3 regions of the Streptomyces sp. GSL17-111 genome follow, and region 2 is predicted to be linked to each of the others. Evidence: riboswitches for the same ligand, from Rfam matches in the RefSeq annotation. Region 2 holds a riboswitch; each other region holds the start of a gene.

Region 1 (5,451 bases), 3.0 Mb from region 2:
CGAGCCGCTCCCGGAAGGACTCCAGGTACGGCAGGGAGACCTGGTGGACGCAGATGACGGCCAGGTCGTCCCAGGTGAGGGCGAGCCGCGTCAGCGTGTCGTGGAGCACCTGGAGGCCCAGCGTCTCGAAGGCGCGGCGCAACCCGGTGCCGTCGAGGCGGAAGTAGGTGTGCTCGTCCCCGCGCGGATGCGCGGAACCGCCCGCCGGCAGCGTGCCCACGTGCCAGGCCGAGGAGTCTGCGGTGCCGCCGAAGCCCAGCAGACCGGGGCGCGGGGAGCGTTCGACCAGCAGCGCCGCGCCCGCGTCGGAGAGCGTGTAGCCGGGGATCGCGGCGAGGAAGGAGCGCAGGTCGGGCACGGACCAGCGGGCGGCCCGCGAGGGGGACTCGCCGCAGCTGATGAGGACGCGCCGGTAGCCGCCGGCCGCGACGAGCGCGCCGGCCACCTCCAGCGCGTTGAGGACGCTGTTGCAGGCGTTCTTGACGTCGAAGGAGGGGCAGCGCAGGTCGAGCCGGTCCGCGACCATGTGCGCCGTGGCCGGTTCCACCATGTCCTGGCTGGCGGCGGCGAAGAGGTGCAGGTCCACGTCGCGGGGATCGGTGCCGGTGTCGGCGAGCAGCTTGCGCGCGGCGGCGGCCGCCAGGTCGGACGCCTGCCAGTCGTCGGGCATGACGTGGAGGCGTTCGACACCGGTCAGCCGCTCGACGATGCCGGGCGGAGGGCGGAACCCGGTGCTGCGGTCCGCGACGCGGAGTTCGGCGTCACGGGTGCTGAGCCGGCTCTCCGGCAGGTGGACGGCCACCCCGGCGAGCCGGGCGGAATGATGTGCCACGGTTTCGCTCCTTTTCGGCCCAGCGCCACGGTCGGTCGTGCGGAGGACGGGATGACGACGCGGCGGCTGTAGCGACGCTCAATGATCCGCCACGGCCGTCCCGTCGCGACGGGCACCTCCGGGAACCGCTGGTTCCGCGCCCGAGCGGTGTGGGCTCCGTGCCGTGAGCGCGTGCGGGGGAGGGGCGGGTGCGGGGTCAACGCGTCGACGCCCGCCCACCTCCCCGGGGCGGACGTCCCCGGCGCACGCGGCGGGATAGCGTCCTCGGGTGGACGTGAACGACCGCCCCCCGATGCCCGACCTCTTCACCTGGGAGTTCGCCGCCGACCCCTACCCGGCCTACGCCTGGCTGCGCGAGCACGCGCCGGTGTACCGCGCGGAGCTGCCCAGCGGAGTCTCCGCCTGGCTGGTGACGCGCTACGACGACGCCCGCCAGGCCCTCGCCGACACCCGGCTCAGCAAGAACCCGAGTGCCCACAGCGAGCAGGCGCACGGCAAGGGGAAGGTGGGCATTCCCGGCGAGCGCGGCGCCAACCTCATGACCCACCTGCTCAACATCGACCCGCCCGACCACACCCGGCTGCGCCGGCTCGTCGCCCGCGCCTTCACCCCGCGCCGCGTGGCCGCCTTCGCCCCGCGCGTGCAGGAGCTGACGGACGGCCTCATCGACGGCTTCGCGGCGCGGGGCAGCGCCGACCTCATCCACGAGTTCGCCTTCCCGCTGCCCATCTACGCCATCTGCGACCTCCTCGGCGTTCCCGCCGAGGACCAGGACGACTTCCGCGACTGGGCGGGCATGATGCTGCGCCACGGCGGCGGCCCGCGCGGCGGGGTGGGACGTGCGGTCAAGAAGATGCGCGGCTACCTGGCCGACCTGATCCACCGCAAGCGGGACGACCTCGGGGACGACCTCATCTCCGGGCTCATCCGGGCGAGCGACCACGGTGAGCACCTGACCGAGAACGAGGCCGCCGCCATGGCGTTCATCCTCCTCTTCGCGGGCTTCGAGACGACCGTGAACCTCATCGGCAACGGCACCTACACGCTGCTGCGCCGCCCGGAGGAGCGCCACCGTCTCCAGGCGGCGCTGGCGGCGGGCGACACCGCGCTGCTGGAGACGGGCGTCGAGGAACTCCTGCGCTACGACGGGCCGGTGGAGCTGGCCACCTGGCGCTTCGCCACCGAGCCGCTGACCCTGGGCGGGCAGCGCGTCGCGGCGGGCGACCCGGTGCTCGTCGTCCTCGCGGCGGCTGACCGCGACCCGGCGAAGTTCGAGCGGCCCGACGTCCTCGACCTCTCCCGCCGCGACAACAACCATCTCGGCTACGGGCACGGCATCCACTACTGTCTGGGTGCGCCGCTCGCCCGGCTGGAGGGGCGCACGGCGCTCGCCACGCTGCTGCGTCGCCTGCCGGACCTGCGACTTGACGCCGATCCGGCCGAACTGCGCTGGCGCGGCGGGCTCATCATGCGCGGGCTGCGCACGCTCCCCGTCGCGTTCACGCCCGACGCCGCGTCAGAGAGTGAGGCGCCGTGACCGTCGCGTGATATCCGCGACACTGACTTGTGACGGACGGGCGTTCGACGCTACGTTCTGCCGTCAGCCGGCCCCCTTCGGGGTCGTGCCCGCTGTCACTGGGGAGATCACCGCATGCGTTCCGGGACCGGGCGGCACCGCCGCCCCCGTCAGGCTCCTGCCGTCGTCGTCGCCGCGGGGGTGACCGGGGCGGGGATCGCCCTGCCGTTCCTGGCCGCCTCCGGGGCCCAGGCCGCCGACGGCGCGGTGTGGGACCGCGTGGCCGAGTGTGAGAGCGGCGGCGCCTGGAGCGCGAACAACGGCAGCGGCTACTACGGCGGCTTCCAGTTGACGCTGGACACCTGGGCGGATTACGGCGGCACGGAGCACGCCGACCGCCCCGACCTCGCCAGTCGGGGCCAGCAGATCGCCGTCGCCGAGGCGATCCTCGCCGCCGAGGGCCCCGACGCCTGGCCCGCCTGTGCCGTGACGAGCGGTCTGACCGCGTCCGTCAACGGGGTCGTGGAGGCACCGGGCGTCCCCGAGGTCGGGCGGCCGGGCGCCGCCGACGGCGGGAACGGCTCCGGCGGCCGGGACGGCTCCGGCACCCCCGACGGCTCAAACGGCGCGGGCCGCTCGGGCGGCTCGGACCGTGCGGAGCCGCAGGAGGCGACGCCGTCCCCGGACGCGACCGACCCCTCCGCCACGCAGAGCCCCGACCCCTCCGATGCCCCGGACGTCGACGAGGCCCGCTCCACCGATCGCCCCGCCCCCGGCCCCACCGGGGCGGACGGCTCCGCCACGGACGGCTCCGAGGACCGGGCTGATCCGGAGGTGTCGCCCTCCGAGGAGACCGCCGTCCCGGACGACGCCCGGTCCGGTGGCGCGGCCGGGGACGGTGCCGGACGGCACCGGGGTGCCCCCGACCCGCGCGAGGCGGACCCCGACGGCACCGACCGTCCGGACCGGGGTGCCGCGCGGCACGCGGCCCCCGCCGATCGCACGGACCCGGCCGGTGCCGCCGAGGAGCACCGCGTCACCCGGGGCGACTCCCTGTCCGGCATCGCCGCCGAGCACGGGGTGGAGGGCGGCTGGCCCGCGCTGTACGAGGCCAACGCCTCCCTCGTCGGTGCCGACCCGGATCTGATCCTTCCCGGTCAGAGCCTGGAACTCCCGGTCGCACAGCGCTAGTTGCCCGTGCGTCGGACGCGGAGGGTCACCCGGACGGACGCAATGTGACGATCGTCACATTCCCGTTCGGCGTGTTCCGGGTTGCGGCGCCCGTCCGTCAGTGCCTAGACCTGGGCAGATTCTTCGGGCGTAGCGTCAAATCGGGATATATGGCCCGTTTCCGAGGTGTTTGATCGGATTATTGCGGTGTGCTTACCGTCACATCGCCCGCTACCGCGGGGCCGTTGACCGTCACGCCGAATCCTGCCGACGGGCAACGGGAACATCGTCGCGTCCGCGAACCGCCGGCAGGAGCGGGGGAACCAGGCACGTGCCGTGCGAGCGGCTAGGGGTGAAGCCCGGAGCGGGTGGACCGCACCGGGCCGGGCGGCTCACGCGCCCGAACCCGACAGCTCACCCCGTAGGCGTCCGGTGAGGAAGACCGTCCATGCTGTTCACCGAGAAGGGCTCCGAACGGAGTCGCAACCGTCAGCCCGTCGTCGTCCGCCTCGCCGCCTCGCTCGCCGGTTTCGCCGGCGCCGCCGTCGGCGGTCCCGTCGTCATGGCGGGCAGCGCGCAGGCCGCTTCCGTCGAGACCTGGGAGAAGGTCGCCGAGTGCGAGTCGAGCGGTAACTGGCGCATCAACACCGGAAACGGGTACTACGGCGGACTCCAGTTCGCCCAGTCCAGCTGGGAGGCGGCCGGCGGCCTCCGCTACGCGCCGCGCGCCGACCTGGCCACCAAGGAGCAGCAGATCGCCGTCGCCGAGCGGCTGCTCGACATGCAGGGCCCGGGCGCCTGGGCCTGCGCGGAGGAGGGCGGCCTCACCGCCGGCGCCCCGCCCGCGAACGTCGACCCCGAGGGCTCCTCCACGGGCGCGGACCGGCCCCCGCGCCCGCAACCGCAGCAGCAGGCGCCCGAGCAGGCGCCCCAGGCCGCTCCCCAGACGGAGCACCAGCACCAGACCCAGCAGCAGGAGCGGCCGCAGCAGTCGGGCGAGGGCGGCACCTACGTCGTGCGGGCCGGCGACACGCTGGCCGACATCGCCCAGCGGCACGGCACCACCTGGCAGGAGCTGTACGACCGCAACCGCTCCGTCGTCGGCGGCGACCCGAACCTCATCTTCCCCGGCCAGCGTCTGGTGGTGTGACGGGCCGGACGCGCATCCCCGAGCCGTCCGGTGGGTACACGCCTCGCGAGCCCCGGTGCGCATCCCCCCGCGCACCGGGGCGTCGGCCGCCGGGGCCGAACCCGTCCGTACGGCGAGACGTCGGCTTCCCCCACCCTTATCTTCAGTTGTTGAACAAACTGGTGCCACGCCGCTGAGCTGCGCTTTCACCGCAGCACCGCACGCCGGACGCGGGCCGAAGGCCCACGGCCGCCCCGGGGACCGTTAGGCTCCTGCCTCAGGAAGACCGACCCACACGAAGGAGACCCTCGTGCCGTCCATCGACGTCGTCGTAGCCCGCGAGATCCTCGACTCGCGAGGCAACCCCACGGTCGAGGTAGAGGTCGGCCTCGACGACAGCAGCACCGGCCGAGCGGCCGTGCCCTCCGGCGCGTCCACCGGCGCCTTCGAGGCCCTGGAGCTCCGCGACGGCGACAAGGCCCGCTACGGCGGCAAGGGTGTCGAGAAGGCGGTCCTCGCCGTCATCGAGCAGATCGGTCCGGAGCTCGTGGGCTACGACGCCACCGAGCAGCGCCTCATCGACCAGGCCATGCTCGACCTGGACGCCACCGCCGACAAGTCCTCGCTCGGCGCCAACGCCATCCTCGGTGTCTCCCTCGCCGTCGCGCACGCCGCCTCCGAGGCGTCCGACCTGCCGCTCTTCCGCTACCTCGGCGGCCCGAACGCGCACCTGCTGCCCGTGCCGATGATGAACATCCTCAACGGCGGCTCGCACGCGGACTCCAACGTGGACATCCAGGAGTT
Region 2 (5,451 bases):
CGGTTCCCGGCCGAGACGAAGGACGACGGCCCGGTCCCGCGCCGGTGGAGCCCGCCGAGGAGGGCGATGCCGATCGCGCCGGACTGCGTGAACAGCCCGATCCGGCCGCGCTCGGGCGTGCGGCTGGCCAGGGTGGCGTTCAGCCGTACGTCGGGGGCCGTGTTGATGAGGCCGAAGGCGTTCGGGCCGATGAGGCGCATGCCGTAGGAGCGGGCCTTGCGGACCAGTTCGCGCTGGGCGGCCCGGTCGAAGTCGGCGGAGAGGACCACGACGCCCTGCACGCCGTGCTCGCCGCACTCGGTGACCACGGCGTCCACCGCGGGCGCGGGCACGGCCACGACGGCGAGGTCGACCGGGTCCGGGATGTCGCGCACCGAGCGGTGCGCGCTCACCTCCTCCAGCCCCTCCAGCACCGAAGCGCCTTCGGGGAGTCGCTCGTTCACGGCGTGCACGCGCCCGGTGTAGCCGGCGCTGTGCAGCGATTCCAGGACGGTGCGGCCCGCCCCGCCCGGCTGCCGCCGGACCCCGACGACGGCGATTGACGAGGGCGCCAGGAGCCGCCGGACCGAACGCGCCTCGGCCCGCTGCTCGCGGGCCCGCATGACGGCCACCGAGCGCTCGGTGGGTTCGAGGTCGAGGGTGAGGTGGACGGACCCGTCCTCGAAGCTGCGCTGCTGGGAGTAGCCGGCGTCGGTGAAGACCTTCGCCATCTTGGTGTTGGCGGGCAGGACCTCGGCGGTGAAGCGCCGCACCCCGCGCTCCCTGGCGCACGCGGCGATGTGCTCCAGCAGCGCGGAGGCGACACCGCGCCCCTGGTGGGCGTCCTGCACGAGGAAGGCGACCTCGGCGCGGTCGGCCGGGGCGGAGGCCGGACGGCCCGTGGCGTCGATCCGGTCGTACCGGACGGTGGCGATGAACTCGCCGCCCACGATCGCGGCCAGGCCCACCCGGTCCACGTAGTCGTGCTGGGTGAACCGGCGCACGTCACGGGCGGACAGTCGCGGGTACGGGGCGAAGAACCGGTAGTACTTCGACTCGTCGGAGACCTGCTCGTAGAAGCTGACCAGGCGGTCGGCGTCGTCCTCGGTGATGGGCCGGACGCGCGCCGTCCCGCCGTCGCGCAGCACCACGTCGGCTTCCCAGTGGGTCGGGTACGCGCGCTCCGGGGGCGTCTGCATGCGCCCCAGCGTACGGCGCGGCCGTGCCGCCGCGCTCGCCCCGTGCCTCCCCGTGGAACGCTCCGCACGACCGGGGGCGGGGCCGGGACGGTGGACCGGCCGTCCGCGCGCCCGCGTGCGAAGCTGATCCGGCAGGCTACGACCGAAGGGCATCACCATGGCTGAGCGTCGCGTCACCGTCGGCTGGGCTGAGGGGCTGCACGCCCGCCCCGCCGCGATCTTCGTCCGGGCCGCGACGGCCACGGGCGTCCCGGTCACCATCGCCAAGGGTGACGGGCCGCCGGTGAACGCCGCCTCCATGCTCGGCGTGCTGGGCCTCGGGGCGGAGAAGGGCGATGAGGTCCTGCTGGCCTCCGACGCGGAGGACGCCGACGCGGCACTGGACCGGCTGGCGAAACTGGTCGGTGAAGGGCTGGAGGAGATGCCGGAGACGGTGTGAACCGGGCAGGACCGAAAAGCCGCACCGGGTGCACGGGAAAAGCGCGGCGCGTAATACACCTTCCGGATTCTCAACCACGCACGGAAAGCCACGCACGAGAAATGGCGCGCCAGGCGAAACGCGTCAAAGAAGTGGGGCGCGCATTCCCGAGTGCTTTTGTATACGTCCCGTGTTAAACGGGGCCACGCGCCGTGTTGACGGCAGGTTTCGATGTTCTCACCGTCACCGGCCGCTGGGCACGGCGTATCGCGCCCGCCCGCTCGACATGTGCGGCCGCGAGGCTCCTGGCCCGCTCCGCGTCCCGCCGGGCGACGGCGTCGACGATGGCACCGTGCTCGTGCCACACGGCGGCGGCGCGGTCCGTCGCCGAGGGGTCGTCCTGCCGGTCGGCCGCGTAGAGCCAGGCGATCTTGCGGCGCAGTTGCACCAGCACCGTGGCCAGCGTGGGGGTACCGGACGCCTGGGCGAGGGTCTCGTGGAACCAGTCCCCCAGGGGCCGCAGGTCGGAGAGGTGCCCGTGCTCGGCCCGCTCCCGGCCCAGCCGCACCAGGCCGCGCAGCACCTTCAGGTGCGCCTCCGTCCGGCGGTGCGCCGCACGGGCCGCGCCGAGGGGCTCCAGCAGCGCACGCATGTCCAGCAGGTCGGCCGCCTCCTGCTCGGTCGGCCGGGCCACGCAGGCCCCCACGTGGCGCCTGCTGGTGACGAACCCCTCGGACTCCAGGGCCCGCAGAGCCTCCCGCACCGGCACCCGGGAAACGCCGTAGCGGCGTGCGAGCAGTTCCTCGGTCAGCCGGAAACCCGGCGGGAAGGCACCGCTCACGATGTCGTCCCGAACCGCCGTGCACACCGTGTGCGCGGAAATGCGCATACCCCGACCTCCGCCGTTATCCCCACGTTTTCCAGGTACCGCTTCCCCGCACTGTATTCCACTCCTCGCATTCTGCCGACGGCCCCCGGTGAGGAGGCGGAAAAACGACGGACCCCCGGCCGGGTGGCCGGGGGTCCGTCCTGAGCGGGGGCGCCGCGTCAGGAGAGGGGCACGCCCTTGCCCCGGAGGTAGTTCACCGGGTCCATGTCCGAGCCGTAGGCGGCGGTCGAGCGGGCCTCGAAGTGCAGGTGCGGGCCGGTGGAGTTACCGGTCGAGCCGACCTTGCCTATCTCGGCACCGGCGGAGACGCTCTGGCCCACGCTGACACCGATGGCGGAGAGGTGACCGTACTGGGTGAACGTCCCGTCGTTGTGCTTGACGACGATGTTGTTGCCGTAGGCGCCACCCCAACCGGCGGTGACGACGGTGCCGGCGGCGACGGAGTTCACCGGGGTGCCGGTGGCGGCGGCGAAGTCGATGCCGCTGTGCTTGCCGGACGACCACATCTGACCACCGCTCTTGTAGGGCGTGGTCACGTCGCCGCCCTTGACGGGCGCCACGTAGGCGGGACGGGCCGCGGACCGGTCGGCGCGCTTGGCGTCGTCGCGCTCGGCGGCGGCCTTCTTCTCCGCCGCCTTCTTCTCAGCGGCCTTCTTCTCAGCGGCCTTCTTCTCGGCCGCCTTCTTCGCCTCGGCCTTCTTCGCCTCGGCCTGCTCGGCCGCGGCGCTCTTCTGCGCGGCGGCCTGGTCGGCCACGTGACCCGCGATGGACGGGCTCAGCGCGAGGGCCTCACTGAAGGTGTTCTGGTGCTCGGCCGCCGCGGCGGGCGCGGCGAGGGTTCCGGCGACGCCTACGGCGACGGCGGCGACCGCGGTGCCCAGACGGACGGCGCGGGCAGGACGGTTCAGCTTGCCGGTGGCACGGTTGAACGCCATGAAGGTAGTGATCCTTTCCTTCCTTCTCGCCTACCGGGTTAGCTGACGGGTTCGGAGCAGGAAGGTCTCCTACGGGCGCAGGCCCGATTCACCCCAGAGGACATGTGGGTCCCCGGCTCCCCTCGCGGGGACTCGGCGATCGCTGCACGTCGGCCACAGGGCGTGGTCGCTTCAGACGGGCAACGCGAACGACGCTAAACCGGACATCCCGCCCGGGCCAAGAAAATCGGCCACTTTGTCGCACATGCCACATTCGCAGGTCAGAAGGGTGACGCGGGCCACTGGGAGCCCGGGAACACGCTGCGGCCCCCGTCCGCCTGGAGCGTCCGGGGGCCGCACAGTGGGTGCACGGAGAGTGACCGAAAAATGCCGTGCGACCGCTCAGTCGCCGCGCACGACGGTGACCTCCCCGATGTTCAGCTCGCGCACGGGGGCCTCGATCTGCTCGGCGTCCCCGACGAGAACGGTCACCAGACGGTCGACGGGGAAGGCCGCCACCGCCGCCGCCGTGGCCTCGACGGTGCCCGTCTCGGCCAGCCGCTCGTAGAGCCGCGCCTGGAAGTCGTCGGGGAGGAACTGCTCCACCTGGTCGGCAAGGGTTCCCGCGACCGCCGCCGCCGTCTCGTAGCGCAGCGGGGCGACACCCACCAGGTTCTGCACGGCGGTGTCCCGCTCGTCGTCGGTCAGCCCCTCGGCCGCCAGCGTCCGCAGGACGTGCCACAGGTCCGCGAGGGCGGGGCCGGTGACGTCGGTGGCCACCGAACCGCTGATCGCGAGCATGGCCGTTCCGTTGCCGTCGGGCGTCGACCGCAGCACCTGGCTGTAGGCCCGGACGCCGTAGGTGTAGCCCTTCTCCTCGCGCAGGACCCGGTCGAGGCGGGAGGTGAGCGTGCCGCCGAGGCAGTAGACGCCGAGGACCTGGGCGGGCCACACGGCGTCGTGCCGGTCGGCGCCGGTACGGCCGATGAGCAGCTGCGTCTGGACCGCCCCGGGGCGGTCCACGATGACCACGCGGCCGGTGTCGTCCGCGGTGACCGGCGGCACGGGCCGCGGCTGCGCGGACGCGCCCGTCCACGCGCCGAGTGTCTCGGTCAGCGCCCCGGCGAGGTCGACCCCGGTGAGATCGCCGACCACGACGACCGTGGCCGCGGCAGGACGCACGTGCGCCTCGTAGAACGCCCGCACGGCCGCCGCGTCGATACGCCGGACGGACTCCTCGGTGCCCTGGCGCGGCCGGGACATCCGCGAGGTGTCCGGGAACAGCTCCCCGGACATGGCGATCGCGGCGCGACGGGCCGGGTTCGCCAGCTCGTGCGGGATCTCGTCGAGCCGGTTGGCCACCAGCCGCGACACCTCGCCGTCGGGGAACGCCGGAGCGCGCAGGGCGTCCGCCAGCAGGCCGAGCCCCTTGGCCAGCCGGGAGACGGGCACCTCCAGGGAGACGCGCACACCCGGGTGGTCGGCGAACGCGTCGAGCGTGGCACCGCAGCGCTCCAGCTCGGCCGCGAACTCCTCGGCCGAGTGCTTGTCCGTGCCCTCGCTCAGGGCGCGGGCCATGATCGTCGAGACGCCCTCCAGGCCCTGCGGCTCGGCGTCCAGGGGGGCGACGAGGTTCACCTCGACGGCCACGACCTGCTGGCCGGGACGGTGGCAGTGCAGCACCGTCAGCCCGTTGGGCAGGGTGGCGCGCTCGGGGGCCGGGAAGGCCCACGGCTTCGCGCTGCCGCCGGCCGGCTGCGGGTGGAACTCCATGGTGGGGGTGGCGTCGCTCACTGCTCGGCCCCTTCCTGCGCGGTGTGGTGCACGTCGGCTGCGTCGTCGGAGATGACCTCGGTGGCGTCCTCTTCGCCCCGCTCCGCCCCGGACGTCGGCTCGTAGACGAGGACGGCCCGGTTGTCGCGCCCCAGACGCGCGGCGGCGACCGCCCGCACCTCCTCCGGCGTGACCTCCAGCACCCGCTGGACGGCCGTGAGGGCGAGCTGCGGGTCACCGAAGAGGACGGCGTACCGGCACAGCTCGTCCGCGCGCCCG
Region 3 (5,451 bases), 3.5 Mb from region 2:
CCCCGTCGCCCAGGCGGCGCCGGGGTCCAGCCCGCAGGACCCTAGGAGCGCCGCATGGCGCCTTCGCGACGGTCGCCGCAACGGCTCGCCACCGCCGCGTGAACGACCCGAACCGGTCGCGCCGGTGATGGGCGCGACCGGTTCGGGTCAGGGGAGAACCGTGGGGCTGGGAATCAGATGCTGACGCCCTGAGCCCGCAGGTACGCCAGCGGGTCGATGTCCGACCCGTAGCCGGCCCCGGTGCGGATCTCGAAGTGCAGGTGCGGGCCGGTGCTGTTGCCGGTGGAACCGACCAGCCCGATCTGCTGCCCGCCGGTCACGCTCTGGCCCGTGGAGACGGAGAGCGAGGACAGGTGGGCGTACTGGCTGTAGCGGCCGTCCGCGTGCTTGATGACGACCTGGTTGCCGTACGAGCCGCCCCAGCCAGCGGAGACCACGGTGCCCGCGCCGACCGAGCGCACGGTGGAGCCGGACGGAGCGGAGAAGTCCACGCCGGTGTGGTAACCGCTGGACCAGGACGAGCCGGTGGCGCGGTACGGCGTGCTCGGCGAGGCGTCGACCGGGCGGACCCAGCCGCTCGCCGGAGCCGCCTGCTCGGCCGGCTTCTCGGCCTTCGGCTCGGGCTTGCTGGCCTCCTTGGCCGGCTCCGGAGCGGGCTTCTCCACCTTGGGCTCAGCCTTGGGCTCGGGCTTGGGCTCCGGCTTGGGCTCCGCCTTCTTCGCGGGCTTCTCGGGCTTCGGCTCCGGCTTGGGCTCGGCCTTGGCTCCCTCGTCCTGCTGCGGAGCCGCCGCCTCGGTCACGTCCAGGCTCAGGCGCTGTCCGGGGAAGATCAGGTCCGGGTCGGAGCCGACGACGCCCTGGTTGGTCTTGTAGACGGCCTTCCAGCCGCCGTCCACCGCGTGGACCGTCGCGATGCCGTAGAGGGTGTCACCGCTGACGACGGTGTAGTCCTCGGCGGTCGCGGCCTTCTTGTCGGCCTTGTCGGCCTTGTCGGCCTTGTCGGCCTTGTCGGCCTTCGTGGGCTCGGGGGCCTTCTCGGCCTTCGGGGCGGGCTTCTCGGCCTTGGGCTCGGGCTTGGGCTCCGCCTTCTTGTCGGCCTTCTCGGTCTTCTCGGCCTTCGGCTCGGCGGTGTCCCCGGCCGGGTCGATCTGCGGGGCGGGGCCGTTCTTGGCCAGACCGGCACGGGGGCCGCAGACGGGCCAGGCGCCCGGGCCCTGCATCTCCAGCAGGCGCTCGGCGGCGGCGATCTGCTGGTCCTTGGTGGCGAGGTCGGCGCGCGGGGCGTACTGCGTGCCGCCCGCAGCCTCCCAGGAGGACTGCTGGAACTGCAGGCCGCCGTAGAAGCCGTTACCGGTGTTGATCGACCAGTCGCCGGTGCTCTCGCACTGGGCGACCTTGTCCCACACGGAGACGTCGGCGGCGCTCGCGGAGCCCGCGGCGAGGGGCACGGCCACGCCACCGGCGGTGGCGATGAGGGAAGCACGGGCGACGTGACGGGTTATCAGGGCTTTGCGCGGACGGCGGTGACGACCACGGGACATAGGTGTGTTCCTCTCCTACGCCTACGAGGTGAGCTGTCGGATTCGGACCGGAGAAGCCCGGCCACTCCCCTCGCGCCGAAACGCGTCGGGTCGTGGCTTCACCCCTAGCCGTACCGGTACGGATACACGGCACGGCGCTTACCTGGTTCCCCCGCTCCTGCCGCCCTGGTCTTTCAGGAATTCCCCCGGCCGGGCGGCAGGATTCGGCGTCCCGGCGGTAGGGCACCGCATCCGATGCGGTGCGGAGGAACCGTAAACACAACGCTTTGCACCAGACAAGCGGCTGGGCCCGGTGACGAGACCACCGGGACGGGCCTTCGGCACGGTGCGCACCGGGGCTGATTCCGAGCGTAAGAGGGCGGATCTTTCCGTATGTCCGAAAATCCCTGGTCAGCAGGGAAATTGGCGAGGCGGTGACAACGGGGCCGGCGGTGCGATCGCACACGGTCCGGGGTGCTGTGAGTCCGGTCACCTGCCCGTCGGTCGCCTCTTTATATCGGTCCAATCCCGGCGCTCTTGTTCTGATGGTGCATCAGGCGAGCCTGGTCGTAATGTCCGTTTGTGTCTCTTGTGAGGCTTATTGGTGGTCCGGGGGGGAGTTCGCGCTGGCGGTGCTGGCGGGCTGTCGCGGTGGGGCCCTCACGGCAGGGGGACACCGCGGGCCGTCAACCAGAGCGCGTACCACTCCTCGTGGCTGAGGGCCGGATGCCGGAGCGCGGCGTCCGCGCAGGCACGGATGCGCTCCGGCCGTACGCTGCCGACGATCGGTGCCACGCCCGCCGGGTGGCGCTGGAGCCACCACAGCACCACGGTCTCGGGCGTCGTGCCCTTCACCTCGGCCAGCTCCGCCACCAGCTCCGCCGTCGCCCGCTCGGCGTCCGTCCCCTGACGTCCGGTGTAGCGGCCCTGGGCGAGCGCCCCCCACGCCTGGAGCCGTATTCCGGCGGCCTGGCAGTGCTCCACCGTGCCGTGGGGGAAGCCGTTCCCGGTGGCCTCGGGCGTGTTGACGAGGACGCCCGCCTCCAGCCAGTCGCGCCGGTGGAGGCTCATCTCCAGCTGGTTCACCTCCAGCGGTACGTCCGTCCGCGACTGGAGGAGGGCGATCTGTGCCGCGCTCATGTTGGAGACGCCGAAGCGGCGGACGAGGCCCTGCCGGTGCAGGGACGTCAGGGCCTCGGCGATCCCGTCCGGATCGGCGAGGGGGTCGGGCCGGTGCAGGAGCAGCACGTCGAGCGCGTCCGTCCGGAGCCGGGTGAGGCTCTCCTCCACCCGCCGCGTGATGCTGCCGCCGCGCAGGTCGTAGACGCCGGGGCGCTCGCCGTCGGCGAGCCGGATGCCGCACTTGGTCTGGAGGGTGATCCGCTCGCGCAGCCCCGGCGTGCGGGAGAGGACCTCGCCGAAGACGGCCTCGGCCTTCCCCCGCCCGTAGATGTCGGCGTGGTCGAACGTCGTGATCCCGCTGTCGAGGGCGGCCTCCACGGCCGCCTCGGCCTCGGCGACGTCCGCCGCCTCGTACCCGGCCGCGTCCCAGGCGCCGCCCAGACCCATGCAGCCGTACAGGAGGGGGGCGGTGTTCGTTGTCGTCGTCACCCCGCCAGCCTTCCATGCGGCCGGGCCCGGCGCGGCACGCGCGAGGCGGCCGGGCCGGGCCCGGAAGGTGGGGCGCCGCCCGACGGACAGGGCGGGGCGGCGCCGGTCGGGGGTCACCGCACGCGCGTCGCGTACGCGGGCACCGTGACGGTCTCGTCGTCCAGGCAGCGTCCGCTGGCCAGGTCGAAGCGCTGCTTCAGCAGCGGCGAGGCGACGAAGGGTGCTCCGTCAACCGAGCCGAGCAGGCCCCGGGAGAGCACGTAGGCGCCGGTGAACGGGTCACGGTTGCCGATGGCGTGGACGGTGCCGGTGCGGTCGAGGAACAGCGCGATCTGGCCGCCGTCGGGCAGCAGGGCCGCGACGCCACGTCCGGGGACGAGGTGCTCGACGGCGCACACGGCCGCCCACGCGCCGCCGGTCCGCACCTCGACGCGCGCCGTGCCCGTGGCGGCGTTGGCGGCGGTGTCCCCGGTGGCTGCGGCGTCCCCGGTGACGGTCGGTGTCGCGGCGGGGGCGTCAGGGGTCAGCACGTCGGTCATGGCAGGGGTGCTCCTTCGAGGGTGCGGACGGGGAGGTCCGGGCCGGCCAGGATGTCGAGGTCGGGTTTGTTCTGGTCGCGCTCCGGCACGAACCGCACCGAGGGGTCGGGGGCGTCCGGGGCGTTGACGAAGGAGACGAAGCGCCGCAGCCGCTCCGGGTCGGCCAGGGTCTCGGCCCACTCGTCCCGGTAGCCCGCGACGTGCTCGGCCATCATGGCCTCCAGCTCCGCGCAGATGCCCAGGGAGTCGTGGACGACGACGTCGCGGACGTGGTCCAGGCCGCCCTCGATGCGCTCCAGCCACACCGAGGTGCGCTCCAGCCGGTCGGCGGTACGGATGTAGAACATCAGGAAACGGTCGATGAGCCGGACGAGTTCGGCGTCGGAGAGGTCCTGCGCCAGGAGGTCGCCGTGCCGGGGTGTGGCGCCGCCGTTGCCGCCCACGTACAGGTTCCAGCCGCCCGCGGTCGCGATGACGCCGAAGTCCTTGCTCTGCGCCTCGGCGCACTCCCGCTGGCAGCCGGAGACGGCCGACTTGAGCTTGTGCGGGGCGCGCAGGCCCCGGTAGCGCAGCTCCAGGTCGATGGCCATCTTCACCGAGTCCTGCACGCCGTAGCGGCACCAGGTTTGCCCCACGCAGGACTTCACCGTCCGCAGTGCCTTGCCGTAGGCGTGTCCCGACTCGAACCCGGCGTCCACCAGCCGCGCCCAGATCTGTGGGAGCTGGTCCACCCGGGCGCCGAACAGGTCGATGCGCTGGCCGCCGGTGATCTTCGTGTACAGGCCGAAGTCCTGCGCGACCTGGCCGATGACGATGAGCTTCTCCGGCGAGATCTCGCCCCCGGGGACGCGGGGGACGATCGAGTAGGAGCCGTTGCGCTGGAGGTTGGCGAGGTGGTGGTCGTTGGTGTCCTGGAGGGCGGCCTGCTCACCGTCGAGGACGTAGCCCCCGGCGCCGATGGTCGGCGCGAGCGAGGCGATGATCGAGGCGACGGCGGGCTTGCAGACCTCGCAGCCCTCGCCGCCGCGCGCCTCGGGGCGGCCGTGGCCGTCCAGGAGCTGCCGGAAGGACGTCAGCCGCAGCGCGAGCACGATCTCGTACAGCTCCTGCCGTGTCTGGCCGAAGCAGGCGCACAGCCCCGGGTCCACCTCGATGCCCTGGGCGGTCAGCTCGGCGTCCACGAGCTGGCCGAGCACCTTCACGCAACTGCCGCAACCCGTCCCCGCCTTCGTGCACTTCTTCACCTCCGGCACCGTGCCGCACCGGTGCTCGGTGACGGCGGCGCGGATCGTCCCCTTGGTGACGTTGTGGCAGCTGCACACGACGGCCTCGTCCGGCAGCGCGGACGGGCCGAGCTGCGCGGGCGCGCCGGCGCCGGCCGGCAGCACCAGCGACTCGGGGGCGACCGGCGGGACGGAGCCGGTCAGCGGCCGCAGCAGCCCGTAGGCGTCGGCGTCGCCCACGAGGACGCCGCCGAGCAGCGCGCCGTCCGAGGCGATGACGAGCTTCTTGTAGACGCCCGCGCGGGAGTCGGCGTAGATGACGTCGAGGCAGCCCTCGGCCGTCCCGTGCGCGTCGCCGAAGGAGGCCACGTCCACGCCGAGGAGCTTGAGCTTGGTGGAGGTGTCGGCGCCGGTGAAGCCCTCGCCCGCCGCCGTCCCGGCGATGGCGGCGGCGGCCGCCTCGGCCATCTCGTAGCCGGGCGCGACCAGTCCGTACACCATCCCGTCGACGGCCTTGGCGCACTCGCCGATCGCGTAGACCGCCGGGTCGCTGGTGCG

What was found. A riboswitch is a leader RNA that binds a small molecule or an ion and turns the genes downstream of it on or off. The one in region 2 is predicted to bind cyclic di-AMP.
Region 1: linked by a shared signal. The riboswitch ahead of V6D49_RS17595 (LysM peptidoglycan-binding domain-containing protein) and the one ahead of V6D49_RS04130 (M23 family metallopeptidase) in region 2 are both predicted to bind cyclic di-AMP.
Region 3: linked by a shared signal. The riboswitch ahead of V6D49_RS19945 (transglycosylase family protein) and the one ahead of V6D49_RS04130 (M23 family metallopeptidase) in region 2 are both predicted to bind cyclic di-AMP.

Annotation. Positions count from the first base shown of each region.
Region 1 covers NZ_JBAJNS010000001.1:3,940,741-3,946,191, forward strand. The annotation lists gene V6D49_RS17580 (3-oxoacyl-ACP synthase III family protein) at 1-832, opposite strand, end outside; gene V6D49_RS17585 (cytochrome P450 family protein) at 1,125-2,369, shown strand; gene V6D49_RS17590 (transglycosylase family protein) at 2,484-3,539, shown strand; cyclic di-AMP (ydaO/yuaA leader) riboswitch at 3,796-3,960, shown strand; gene V6D49_RS17595 (LysM peptidoglycan-binding domain-containing protein) at 3,967-4,668, shown strand; gene eno (phosphopyruvate hydratase) at 4,958-5,451, shown strand, end outside.
Region 2 covers NZ_JBAJNS010000001.1:986,040-991,490, forward strand. The annotation lists gene V6D49_RS04115 (bifunctional acetate--CoA ligase family protein/GNAT family N-acetyltransferase) at 1-1,178, opposite strand, end outside; gene V6D49_RS04120 (HPr family phosphocarrier protein) at 1,336-1,617, shown strand; gene V6D49_RS04125 (GntR family transcriptional regulator) at 1,790-2,485, opposite strand; gene V6D49_RS04130 (M23 family metallopeptidase) at 2,644-3,420, opposite strand; cyclic di-AMP (ydaO/yuaA leader) riboswitch at 3,433-3,568, opposite strand; gene V6D49_RS04135 (M16 family metallopeptidase) at 3,802-5,172, opposite strand; gene V6D49_RS04140 (M16 family metallopeptidase) at 5,190-5,451, opposite strand, start outside.
Region 3 covers NZ_JBAJNS010000001.1:4,467,412-4,472,862, forward strand. The annotation lists gene V6D49_RS19945 (transglycosylase family protein) at 174-1,541, opposite strand; cyclic di-AMP (ydaO/yuaA leader) riboswitch at 1,545-1,722, opposite strand; gene V6D49_RS19950 (aldo/keto reductase) at 2,181-3,131, opposite strand; gene nirD (nitrite reductase small subunit NirD) at 3,245-3,670, opposite strand; gene nirB (nitrite reductase large subunit NirB) at 3,667-5,451, opposite strand, start outside.